2 regions of the Idiomarina sp. Sol25 genome follow, and region 1 is predicted to be linked to the other one. Evidence: predicted binding sites of a transcription regulator. Region 1 holds the regulator's gene; the other holds the start of a gene.
What was found. The regulator MetJ, encoded in region 1, represses methionine synthesis genes. The targets are predictions, from matches to a motif close to TAGACGTCTAGACGTCTA.
Positions count from the first base shown of each region.

Region 1 (6,068 bases):
GACATCCAGCAGCGCCACCAGAGTGACATGCGGAAAATGATGGCCTTTGGCCAACATCTGCGTGCCTACCAACAAGGGGTACTCGTTATTTGTGGCTTTTTGCAGGTAATCATCCAGTTGGCCTTTGCGGCGGGTGGAGTCCCGGTCAATGCGTAACACGCCGCGCCCGGGAAACATCTCTTTCAGGCTGTGCTCTAACTGCTCGGTACCCACGCCGTGCGAAATTAAGTGCGTGGAACCACAGGAACCGCACTGCTTAGGTATGCGCTGCTGGCTACCGCAATGGTGACACTGCAACTGGTGATGAGCTTTATGTACGGTGTAATAAGCGTCACAACGATGGCACTGCGCCAGCCAGCCACATTCGTGACACATTAACGCCGGTGCAAAACCACGACGGTTAAGGAACAGCAGTACCTGGTTACCGCGTTCAATTTCTACCTGAATTTGTTCCTGCAATGCTTTAGAAACGCCGGCTTTAATGGGCTGCTGTTTCAGGTCAATAAGTTCGTGTTTAACCATTTGTGCGCCACCAGCTCGCTGCCCCAGCTTAAGCCAGTGAAAACGCTTACTAACCGCGTTATTCAAAGTTTCCAGCGAGGCCGTTGCACTACCCAGCACCAGCGGAATATTCAGCAACGACGCCCGTTTAATGGCAATGTCCCGGGCATGGTAACGAAAGCCGTCCTGTTGTTTGTAGGACAAGTCATGTTCTTCATCGACCACAATAAGCCCGAGTTTCTGACAGGGTGTAAACACCGCCGACCGGGTACCGATAATAATTGCCGCATGACCGTGTTTTGCATCCAGCCAGGTATTTAAACGTTCTCTGTCACTCATACCTGAGTGCAGCATGACCACCGGCGCGTCAAAGCGTTCTTTAAAGCGCTGCAAAGTCTGTGGGGTCAGGCCTATTTCCGGTACCAGCACCAACACCTGCTCTCCGCGCTCCAGCATCGGCTCCATAGCCTGCAAATACACTTCGGTTTTACCACTACCGGTAACCCCTTCCAGCAGCAGCGCACTGTGCTTTTGCTGTTGGTTAATGGTTGAAACCGCGACTGCCTGCTCGGTATTTAGCGCATGACCCTGCTCTTTTAGCACCGATGATTGTTCTTGCCAGCCCTGATTCTTAATCGGAGCCTGCTCGCGCACGTCAATCCAGCCTTTATCCTGCAAGGTACGAAGCACGGCTGAGGTTACGCCCATGTCGGTTAAATCACTACGCCTGAGCGGCTGATTCTTGAGCGCCGCCAGCACCTGCTGTTGTCTTGCAGCCCCTTTTAAATCATTAATGGATTGAGCCCGGCCTAAATCGGTCAACGCATAAAAAGTTTCGGTCAGGTATTCCGCCGCATCGCCTTTACGCAATAAAACTGGCAGGCTATTGGCAGCAACGTCACCCAACGAGTGGTGATAATAATCAGCTGACCAGCGAACCAGTTGCCAGATATCACGCGGCCACAGTCGCTGCTCATCCAATACCGAAACAACCGCTTTCAGTGCAAATTCTGGCGGTTCGTCAGTGGCTTCGGCCACCACATACCCCACTAACTGACGCTGGCCAAAAGGCACACGCACGCGGACTCCCTGCGGCAGTGGCTCGACACTTTTGCACAGATAGTCATAGGTTTGTCGAAGAGGTAGCGGCAGTGCGACTTTATAACGTCGTTCGCTGCCGGTGTTGGCTTGCTTCATGGCTCTATTCTGGAACGCTGCCGCGCAGAATACAAGGCAGCAGATTCTGCTTGATCACAGACGCAGGATCACATAAAATGCGCGGCTCTTAATTCATTGATGTTTTTTTGCGCATGGTGTTCGGCTTTGGATCGAATGGCGATGCGGCCCATAACTGAGGTAACCCCATGAAACAAGGTATTCATCCTAAGTACGAGACTTTAAAAGTCAGCTGTTCTTGCGGTCACACGTTCGAAACGCGTTCAACCCGCTCAGAAGATCTTCACCTGGACGTCTGTTCAGAGTGCCACCCGTTCTACACTGGTAAGCAGCGTGTAATGGACACTGGCGGTCGTGTTGATAAGTTTAAGAAACGTTTTGGCGCTCTGGGCAAGAAATAAGCCTGAGAAAACCTATAGAAAACGTTGCTTAACAGCAGATGTTAAGAGAAAGGCGCTAAACAGCGCCTTTTTTTGTGTCCGCTCGCCTAAACCTCCCGTTGTTAAAGAAAAGTTAACTGGTGTACTTTTAAACACTCGTTAAATTTAGTTAGCCTTATTAAGAGCATAAAGACGCAGGTAAGATTTGTTTCTTAGCCTAAAAGCGATAGACTAATTAGCATTCTGATAACCAGACTCAGGTATCACCGCATGACAGATTTTCGCCAACAAGCACTGGATTACCACGAATACCCGACTCCGGGTAAAATCTCGGTTGAACTGACCACTCCTGCTGAAACCAGCAAAGATCTAGCTCTCGCCTACAGCCCGGGCGTAGCAGAACCGGTTCGGGAAATTGCTCAGGACCCGGACGCTGCTTACCGTTATACTGCCAAGGGCAACATGGTGGCGGTTATTACCAACGGAACGGCTATTCTTGGTTTGGGAAATTTGGGACCACTGGCGTCAAAACCGGTAATGGAAGGTAAGGCTCTATTATTCAAGCGCTTTGCCGGACTGGACTCTATTGATATTGAAGTGAGTCACCGTACCACGCAAGACTTTATCAATACCGTTGCTAACATTGCCGACACTTTTGGTGGTATTAATTTAGAAGACATAAAAGCGCCCGAATGCTTTGAAATTGAACAAGCTTTAATAGAGCGTTGCAATGTTCCGGTGTTTCACGATGATCAGCATGGTACTGCTATTGTGACTGCCGCCGGTATGCTGAATGCACTGGAAATTCAGGGCAAAACGCTATCGGAATCTCGCATTGTGTGTCTTGGTGCCGGTGCTGCCGCCATCGCCTGTATGGAACTTTTAATTAAATGTGGCGCGCAACGTGAGCACATTTATATGCTCGACTCAAAAGGCGTTATTCACACCCGTCGTGACGATTTAAACGAATACAAAGAGCTGTTTGCCAACAATACCGATAAACGCACGCTAAGAGATGTTATCGAAGGTGCCGATATCTTCGTGGGTGTTTCAGGGCCAAACTTACTCAGCGCAGAAGAGTTGAAACTTATGGCGCCAAACCCCGTTCTATTTGCCTGCTCTAACCCCGACCCGGAGATTAAACCAGAAACCGCTATGGCGGCACGTGATGACCTGATTATGGGAACCGGGCGCTCGGACTACCCGAACCAGGTGAACAACGTTTTATGCTTCCCGTTTATGTTTCGCGGCGCGTTAGATGTGCGAGCTACAGCGATTAATGACGAAATGAAGGTTGCCTCAGTAGAGGCCATTCGCCAGCTGGCGAAAGAGCCAGTGCCGGAATCAGTATTAAAAGCAGCCGGCGTCAAAGAATTAACCTTCGGTCGTGATTATATTATTCCTAAGCCAATTGACCCGCGCTTGTGCTCACGGGTCTCGCGTGCCGTTGCGGAAGCTGCGGTGAAGTCCGGCGCAGCTAAAATCGATTTACCGAAAAATTATATGCAGGATTAATCGTCGAGCTCTTCGTCGGTCGGAATAGGTAATCCCCGGGCTTCCAGCTCTTCGCGCACGGCCTTGGGGATTTTATTCGGATTGGACTTTTGTAAGTCTTTATCTTCCGGCAGTGGCTGACCGGTAAAAGCATGTAAAAACGCCTCGCAAAGCAGTTCGCTGTTGGTAGCATGGCGAAGATTATTAACTTGGCGACGGGTTCGTTCATCGGTCAGTACCTTTAATACACGCGTGGGTATTGAGACCGTAACTTTTTTCACCTGCTGACTCTTACGACCGTGTTCAGCATAAGGGTAAATATATTCGCCGTTCCATTTCATTGTTACTATCCCACTATATAACAAAACCACATAAGTTATAATGAATTGTACCCGAATGAGCGACCCCGTCAAATTTTATCCGTCTAGATGGCTAAAAGTTACTGACATTTGCCTGACAATATTTTAGCCTTAGTAGCAGTTACCTAATTTAAGCGAGTAGTTAAGGAAGGCGGAATGACAACAACTCAGCTCACAGAAGAGCAAAAGCAAGCCGTTGCCGACAGCGTTCAGGTGCATAAGTTTGGTGGCAGCAGTCTTGCCGATGCGTTCTGCTATCGCCGCGTTGCCCGTATTGTAACCGAGTACGCCGGTGCCAGCGACCTAGTCGTCGTTTCCGCAGCCGGAGACACAACCAACCGCATTCTTGCCATTATTAATGCCAAAGCACAGCCGGGCGACACCGCCAGCATTCTGCTCGATCAATTAGAGAGTTTTCAGCAAGGGCTGATCACCGAATTATTAAGCGGTAACTTACAGCAGCAACTGCTGCAACAATCTCAGCAAGACTTCATCCGCTGGCGTCAATGGTTAGAGGGCGACGAAATCATTAACCATAATGCCGAGTTACTGTCCTACGGTGAGCTTTGGTCCGCCCGCTTGTTATCAGCTTTACTGCAAAAACAGGGCACCCGCGCCGACCACATTGATGCCCGGGACTTTTTACTCGCCGCAGATGCCCCTGAGCCCGTTATTCAGGTAGAACACTCTCGTGAAAAGCTATTACAAAGAGTAGCTCCTCACTCGGGCACCCGCTTTATTGTTACTGGCTTTATCGCCCGCGGTTTAAACGGCGAGAGCTTAACTCTGGGGCGTAACGGCAGTGACTATTCAGCGACCTTAGTCGGCAGTCTGCTGGATACACGCCAGGTTACTATCTGGAAAGACGTGGCCGGCGTTTATTCGGCAGACCCGCGTAAAGTTGAGCGCGTAGTCAGCTTACCGACATTAGACTGGACCGAAGCCGAAGAACTAGCGCGTCTTGGCAGCCCGGTTTTGCATCCAAGAACCTTTCAGCCGGTCGACCGCCAGCGCATGGTCATTTCCGTTCGCTCCAGTTTGAAAGTAGAAAATCAGCAAACGCGTATTGGTCAGTTCCAGAATACCCAGCCTCGCGGAAAAGTCTTCACTTCACTGTCTGAGGTGGTGCTCTTTAAGGTTGAGCTGCACGATAAAGCCTTAGTAAAACGTCTGGACGAACTGGAGTTAGAGCCGCTGGTCAGCTGGACCGAGCCGGAGAATCATCAGCAATATCTGGTGTTTCATCAAAACCACTTAGACTACCTGACCGGCTGGTTAGACAGTCTGGGGGCCGGTGACGCCATAACTCAAATTCGCGGATACTCTATGCTGGCCATTGTCGGTAACCGCATTCAGGAAACCGACCAGTTCTCGACCTTTAAACTGCAACTTTCCGAACAAAAAGTACGACGCTTTGCTCTGACGCAGAGCGGTGACTCTGCTGTTGCTATTCTGGAGCAAAAGCTTGATAACCGTTTACTCAATCGTCTGCACAGCCAATTATTTAACTACCGTCGCAGCCTGGGCGTGCTGGTTATTGGTCGCGGCAACATTGGGACAGCCTGGCTGGAACTGTTCCGCCAGCAGCGTGACCGTATTAATCAAGTGATGGACGTTCGGGTTATGGGCATCGCTAACTCCCGGCGTTTATGGCTGGATTACAATGGCGTAGAGCTCACTCAGTGGGCCGAAGACTTCGACCGCCTGGCACGACCCTATGTACTCACGGAACTGCTGCGCGAGCTCCCCAATGCGCCATACGACGAACTGGTGGTGATTGATTTAACCGACGCCCAACAAGTCGCGCAGCTGTATCCCAGCTTGTTCGCAAACGGCCTGCATATTATCAGCGCCAATAAGCGCGCGGGCTCTGCCGACGAGGCGCTGTACCGGGAAATTCGTACCATTCAGCACGAGTACAAGCGCGAATGGCTGTACAACACCACGGTGGGTGCCGGATTACCGCTGAATTATGCCATAAACGACTTGCGTAATTCCGGCGACGAAATTCGCAGCATCTCCGGCATTTTCTCAGGCACCATGTCCTGGCTGTTTGAGAATTTCACCAAAGGAGTCACGTTCAGTTCACTGGTAAAAGAAGCCAAAGAGCGGGGTTACAGCGAGCCTGACCCCCGTGAAGATTTGTCCTGTCAGGACT
Region 1 covers NZ_JAUPEW010000003.1:187,309-193,376, forward strand. The annotation lists gene priA (primosomal protein N') at 1-1,698, opposite strand, end outside; gene rpmE (50S ribosomal protein L31) at 1,866-2,078, shown strand; gene Q5L94_RS06845 (malic enzyme-like NAD(P)-binding protein) at 2,328-3,572, shown strand; gene metJ (met regulon transcriptional regulator MetJ) at 3,569-3,892, opposite strand; gene Q5L94_RS06855 (bifunctional aspartate kinase/homoserine dehydrogenase II) at 4,067-6,068, shown strand, end outside.

Region 2 (6,068 bases), on a different contig from region 1:
TTCTTTTGCCAGTTGCGGGTATTCTTGCTCGTAAGCAACCCAGCGCTTATTCCAGGAAGACTCAACCGCTGCACCCTTATCAACTGCAGACCATTTTTGGTATACGTCTGCCGGCACTTCAAAGGCTTGGTGTGGCCAGTTCAGTTGCTTACGCGCAGCAACAATTTCTTCGTCACCCAGAGGTGCACCATGGCAACTTTCAGAACCTTGCTTGTTCGGTGCGCCATAGCCAATTACCGTTTTGCAGATAATAAGAGTCGGTTTATCTTCAGTTGCACGGGCTTCATCAATTGCTCGGGTTATCGCAGCAGAGTCGTGTCCGTCAACTTTGTTAATTACGTGCCAGCCGTAAGACTCAAAACGACTTGCTGTATCGTCAGTGAACCAGCCTTCCACTTCGCCATCAATGGAAATGCCGTTATCATCGTAAAAGGCAATGAGCTTACCTAAACCTAAAGTACCGGCCAGAGAGCAAGCTTCGTGCGAAATACCTTCCATCAAACAGCCGTCGCCCAAAAAAGTGTAGGTGTGGTGATCCACAATTTCATGATTATCGCGGTTAAATTGCGCAGCCAATACTTTCTCAGCCAGCGCCATACCTACGGCATTTGCAAGCCCTTGTCCCAGCGGGCCGGTAGTGGTTTCCACACCTGGTGTATAGCCGTATTCAGGGTGACCCGGGGTTTTTGAGTCTAACTGACGGAATTGTTTAATGTCTTCAATGCTCAGGTCATAACCGGACAGGTGCAATAGCGAGTAAATTAGCATTGACCCGTGCCCATTCGATAACACAAAACGGTCGCGATCGGCCCAGCTGGGGTTGTGGGGGTTATGTTTTAAATAGTCACGCCAGAGAACTTCTGCGATATCTGCCATACCCATGGGCGCTCCGGGGTGTCCTGATTTGGCTTTCTGAACCGCATCCATACTAAGCGCACGAATGGCATTGGCGAGATATTGACGTTCTGACATGAAAAACCCCCTGGAAGGTGAAGAGCAACTTGCGATGCGCGTATTCTCCACATTTCAGGGGGTACAAGCAAATTTATAGGCAATATTTTGTTTAAATATCAGCCTGTAAATCGGAGGCTTTGTCCGTTTGCTCCCACGGCAGGTTGTCCCGCCCAAAATGCCCGTATGCCGCTGTCTGCTTATAGATCGGGCGTTCCAGGTCAAGCATTTTTATTAATCCGTAAGGGCGTAAGTCAAAATGACGACGCACCAGCGCAATTAACTGCTCTTCTGAGTGTTTAGACGTGCCGAAGGTATCGATACTGATAGAAGTTGGTTCTGCCACACCAATGGCGTAAGAAATTTGCAGTTCGCAACGTTCAGCCAGACCAGCAGCGACCAGGTTCTTAGCGACATAACGCGCTGCATAAGCCGCACTGCGGTCAACTTTTGACGGGTCTTTACCCGAGAAGGCGCCGCCACCGTGACGCGCCATGCCGCCATAGGTATCAACAATAATTTTACGCCCGGTCAACCCGCAGTCACCCATCGGCCCGCCGACCACGAAACGACCGGTTGGGTTAATGTGAAACTGCGTGTCTTTTGAAACCCACTGCTCCGGCAATACAGGCTTGATAATTTCTTCCATCACGGCTTCGCGCAGCGTTTCCTGAGTAATGTCTTCTCGGTGCTGAGTGGAGAACACGACTGTATCAATGGCAACAGGCTTACCGTTTTCATAAACGAAGGTCAGCTGACTTTTCGCGTCCGGACGCAACCAGTCCAGTGTGCCGTTATTGCGCACTTCCGACTGACGCTGCATAACCCGGTGCGCGTAAGTAATAGGGGCGGGCATTAAAACTGAAGTTTCATTCGAGGCATAACCAAACATTAAGCCCTGATCACCTGCGCCTTGCTCTTCTGGGTTAGCACGATCAACGCCCTGATTGATGTCACCACTTTGTTTACCAATAGCGTTTAGTACAGCACAAGATGCGCCATCAAACCCCATGTCAGAATGTCGGTACCCAATATCTTTTACGGTTTGACGCGCCAAGTCTTCAACATCAACCCAGGCCTTTGTTGAGATTTCGCCGCCAACCAGCACCATGCCGGTTTTCACGTAGGTTTCACAAGCAACCCGGGCTTTAGGATCTTTTGCTAAAATTGCGTCTAGAACCGCATCGGATATCTGGTCGGCAATTTTGTCCGGATGCCCTTCGGACACTGACTCTGAGGTAAACAGGTGACGTGACATATGCCCACTATTCCTTAATTTTAATGAAATCGTTTAGTACTGGTTGCATAATGTAACCGATCACTCTTTTTTTTTCTACTTCTGGACGTCTAAAAGTCCGAATAAGGCTGACGACATGCGAGTACCGCGGATTTATCACCCCGACTCTATCAAGTTACAAACTGAAACCGAATTGAGTTCGGATGCTTTTCAGCACCTGATCAAAGTATTGCGTTTGAACGTAGGTGATAACATTGTTTTATTCAACGGTGACGGCCAGAATTATGAAGCAAAGATTGCTTCAGTTAAAAAAAAGTCCGCGCAGTTTATTGCAACGGGCAGTCAGGCTAACGCATCTGAATCATCGGTCAATGTTCATTTGGCGCAGGTCGTTTCACGTGGCGACCGTATGGATTTTGTCCTGCAAAAGTCGGTCGAGCTGGGAGTAACCGAAATTACCCCACTGTTTAGTGAGCGCTGCGGCGTTAAATTAAGTGGCGACAGACTGGAAAAGAAACAGTTGCAATGGCAAAAAATTGTCCATTCTGCCTGTGAACAGTGTGGCCGTAGCGTGGTTCCACAAGTAAAGCCAGCACAGCAATTCGCGGATTTTATTGAAAGCGACTTCGCAGGGTTGCGCCTGACCTTAGACCCGACCGCTACCCAGCCGTTGTCGTCATTTCAGCAGGCCGAGAAGGGAATACAATTATTGATTGGTCCTGAGGGTGGGTTCACTGATGCGGAAGTCAGTACCGCCGGGCAACAAGGATTTAAACCCATGCGTTTAGGACCACGAATACTAAGAACAGAAACCGCCGCGCTTTCAGCGCTAACCGCCGTGCAATATCAGTTTGGCGACTTAAGCTAAAGGAGTTTATATGAAGAAGTTAGCTATGGTGATGGACCCTATCGCCACCGTTAAAACCGAGAAAGACACCAGTTTTCGCTTATTGCTGGAAGCTCAGGCGCGTAGTTATCAGTGTTTTTATCTGGAAATGGGCGACTTAGTCATCGATAACGGTCAACCAATGGCTTTTGCACGGGAAATTCGTGTTCAAGATCAAAAAACGGACTTTTACAGCTTAACCGATAGCGAATACCGCCCGCTAGAGGATTTTGACGTCATTATGATGCGTAAAGATCCGCCTTTTGACAGCGAATTTCTATACGCCACGCAAATGCTGGAACTGGCCGAACAGCGCGGTAGCCTGGTAGTGAATAAACCGCAGAGCCTGCGCGACTGTAACGAAAAGCTTTTTACTTCGTGGTTCGCAGACTCTATTGCCGACACACTGGTGAGTTCCAGAGCGGATGTCATTAAAGCTTTCCATAAAAAGCATGGTGAGGTGATTTTAAAACCCCTGGATGGCATGGGTGGCGCTTCAATTTTCAAAGTGGGTGCCGATGGTAGTAACTTAGGCGTTATTATTGAAACTCTGACCGAGAAAGGTCAGCGCTACGCCATGGCGCAAAGATATTTGCCAGAGATTAAAGACGGCGACAAACGCATTTTGATTATTGATGGTGAGCCTGTGCCTTATTCTTTAGCGCGTATTCCCAGCGCCGGAGAAACCCGTGGAAACCTTGCCGCCGGTGGCAGCGGGCGCGCCCAGCCTTTATCGGAAAGTGACTGGGCTCTGACTCGTAAAGTGGCACCGGAATTAAAAAAACGTGGGCTCATTATTGTTGGACTGGACGTTATTGGCGACCGCATTACAGAAATTAATGTAACCAGCCCAACCTGTATGCGCGAAATTGAAAACGCCTACGACATCAACATTGCCGAATTAGTCTTTAAGGCAATAGAAGAAAAGCTGAATTGAAATTCAACTATGCGCCCCCATCTTGTCAGTAGAGATTATCGTTAAGGAGTCGGTGAGTCGATGAACAGTTTGCAGAACCATTTATTGATAGCAACACCTATGTTGAACGATCCAGCATTTAAACGGACCGTGACCTACATCTGCGAGCACGATGAAGAAGGCGCTATGGGCTTAATTATTAATCAGCCTGCCGATTTAAGCGTGACCTCGCTGTTGGATAAACTGGAAATTGTTTACCCGGAAAATAACCAACACTTACAGGGCAGCGTCTATCAAGGCGGGCCTGTAGGCCGTGAGCGTGGCTTTGTGATTCATCCTCCGCAGGACAATTGGCGCGCCAGCCAGAAGATGAGTGACGATATTATGGTGACCACCTCGCGCGATATTCTGGAAGCGCTGGGGTCATCTGCTGCACCGCCACAGTTTCTTTTGACTTTAGGTTATGCAGGTTGGGAGGCAGGACAACTGGAAGAAGAGCTAGGAGAAAACTCCTGGCTAGCTATTCCGGCAGATCCGGAGCTCTTATTTAATACACCGGCAAGCGAGCGTTGGCAAAAAGCCACAGAACAGCTTGGCTTCGACGTGTGGCAACTGGGCCCGGATGTAGGACACGCATGAGCACAGTAATAGGCTTTGATTTTGGTACTAAAAGTATTGGCGTTGCGGTGGGCCAGACCATAACAGCAACCGCATCGCCTTTAGCAGCTATCAAGGCCAAAGAAGGCATTCCCGACTGGCAACTCATTGAGAAACTGTTTACCGAATGGCGACCCGAACAGTTGGTGGTGGGTCTGCCCTTAAATATGGATGGTACCGAACAGCCGCTAACCCAAAGGGCAAAAAAGTTTGGTAACCGGTTACATGGACGATTCGGCTTACCCGTAGCATTTCAGGACGAACGACTGACGTCGACCTCAGCACGAGAAAGCCTGTTTGCTGAAGGTGGCTTTCGTAAATTGAAAAAAGGTGCAATTGATAGTCAGGCGGCATTAATTATTGTTGAAGATTTTATGAACGGTTATTTGCCAAAAAGTGATAATTCGTTATAGTGTCGTCAGTAATAAGTTAACGCGATAGGAGCTGGCCTTGTTTGGTAATGAAGAACCCTATTCAGTAACCGGTAACACCATTTTACTGAAAGATGAAAATAAAAAACTGCTTTTAATTACTGGTCCTCGTTACCAAAACATATTGGTTTCGCGCGGCTCTGTAGAATTAACGGACATGTCGGCTGAGCGTCGCCCCGGTTTCCGGATTGTGACTCTGCAGGAAGTCTTTAAAAAAGATAAAACCTACTTTTTTGTTCGTGCCGGTGGCGTCGAGTATCAGGTTGACCTTAAATTTGAAGACAGCCCTATTACAGAAATGAAGTTCTAGAAATTAACGGGAGTAGCCAGAATGACACATAAACTCTGTGCTGTTGTCTGGTTACTCTTTGTCATCCCCTCTGCCGCGTACAGCCAAAATTTCTTCCAGCTTAACGAAACCGATAACGATCAACTCGCTTTTTCTTATCAGTGGCGTGATTTCGATGACCGTCAACAGTCATTCAGTTTCCAGGTCGATAAAAAAGACTTCCTACAGCCACTAAAACGTTATCGCGGGTTTAATCTTGAACGCAGTCAGCGTGAACTGGCACACCAGCTCAACCGTTACATTAAGCAACAGCAGTGGCAAGGCATTCAGGCTCGTTTAACGCCGCGCCAGCAGTCCGTTGAATTGGTTACGGCCAAAGCCAGAACAGCACAAAAACAGCAACAGCTTAACGAGTACAAAAAGCGTTTACGTGACTATTACGATGAGCGCTGGGACGACTATCTTGATGCGAACTTCTACCGCCAATTGAGTTTGCCTCCGGGAGAGCAGGGCATTATCCCTGATCATCCGGCGATAGCCAGTGAGGTGACCCCAACGCTGAAGCCCTTAATACAAGCTATTGGTGAGCAGTTAGCCACAAATACACAACGTAATTACATCAACTATATCGCCAGCTTTATTCAGCAAATACCGTACAACGATTTAAACAGCAAACTGGATAGCCGGGGCGATGGCTTTGT
Region 2 covers NZ_JAUPEW010000002.1:327,042-333,109, forward strand. The annotation lists gene tkt (transketolase) at 1-972, opposite strand, end outside; gene metK (methionine adenosyltransferase) at 1,064-2,209, opposite strand; gene Q5L94_RS05650 (16S rRNA (uracil(1498)-N(3))-methyltransferase) at 2,325-3,056, shown strand; gene gshB (glutathione synthase) at 3,067-4,011, shown strand; gene Q5L94_RS05660 (YqgE/AlgH family protein) at 4,072-4,629, shown strand; gene ruvX (Holliday junction resolvase RuvX) at 4,626-5,060, shown strand; gene Q5L94_RS05670 (hypothetical protein) at 5,098-5,388, shown strand; gene Q5L94_RS05675 (hypothetical protein) at 5,410-6,068, shown strand, end outside.
Region 2: the regulator MetJ is predicted to act here: its motif matches at 2,292-2,309, upstream of metK (methionine adenosyltransferase).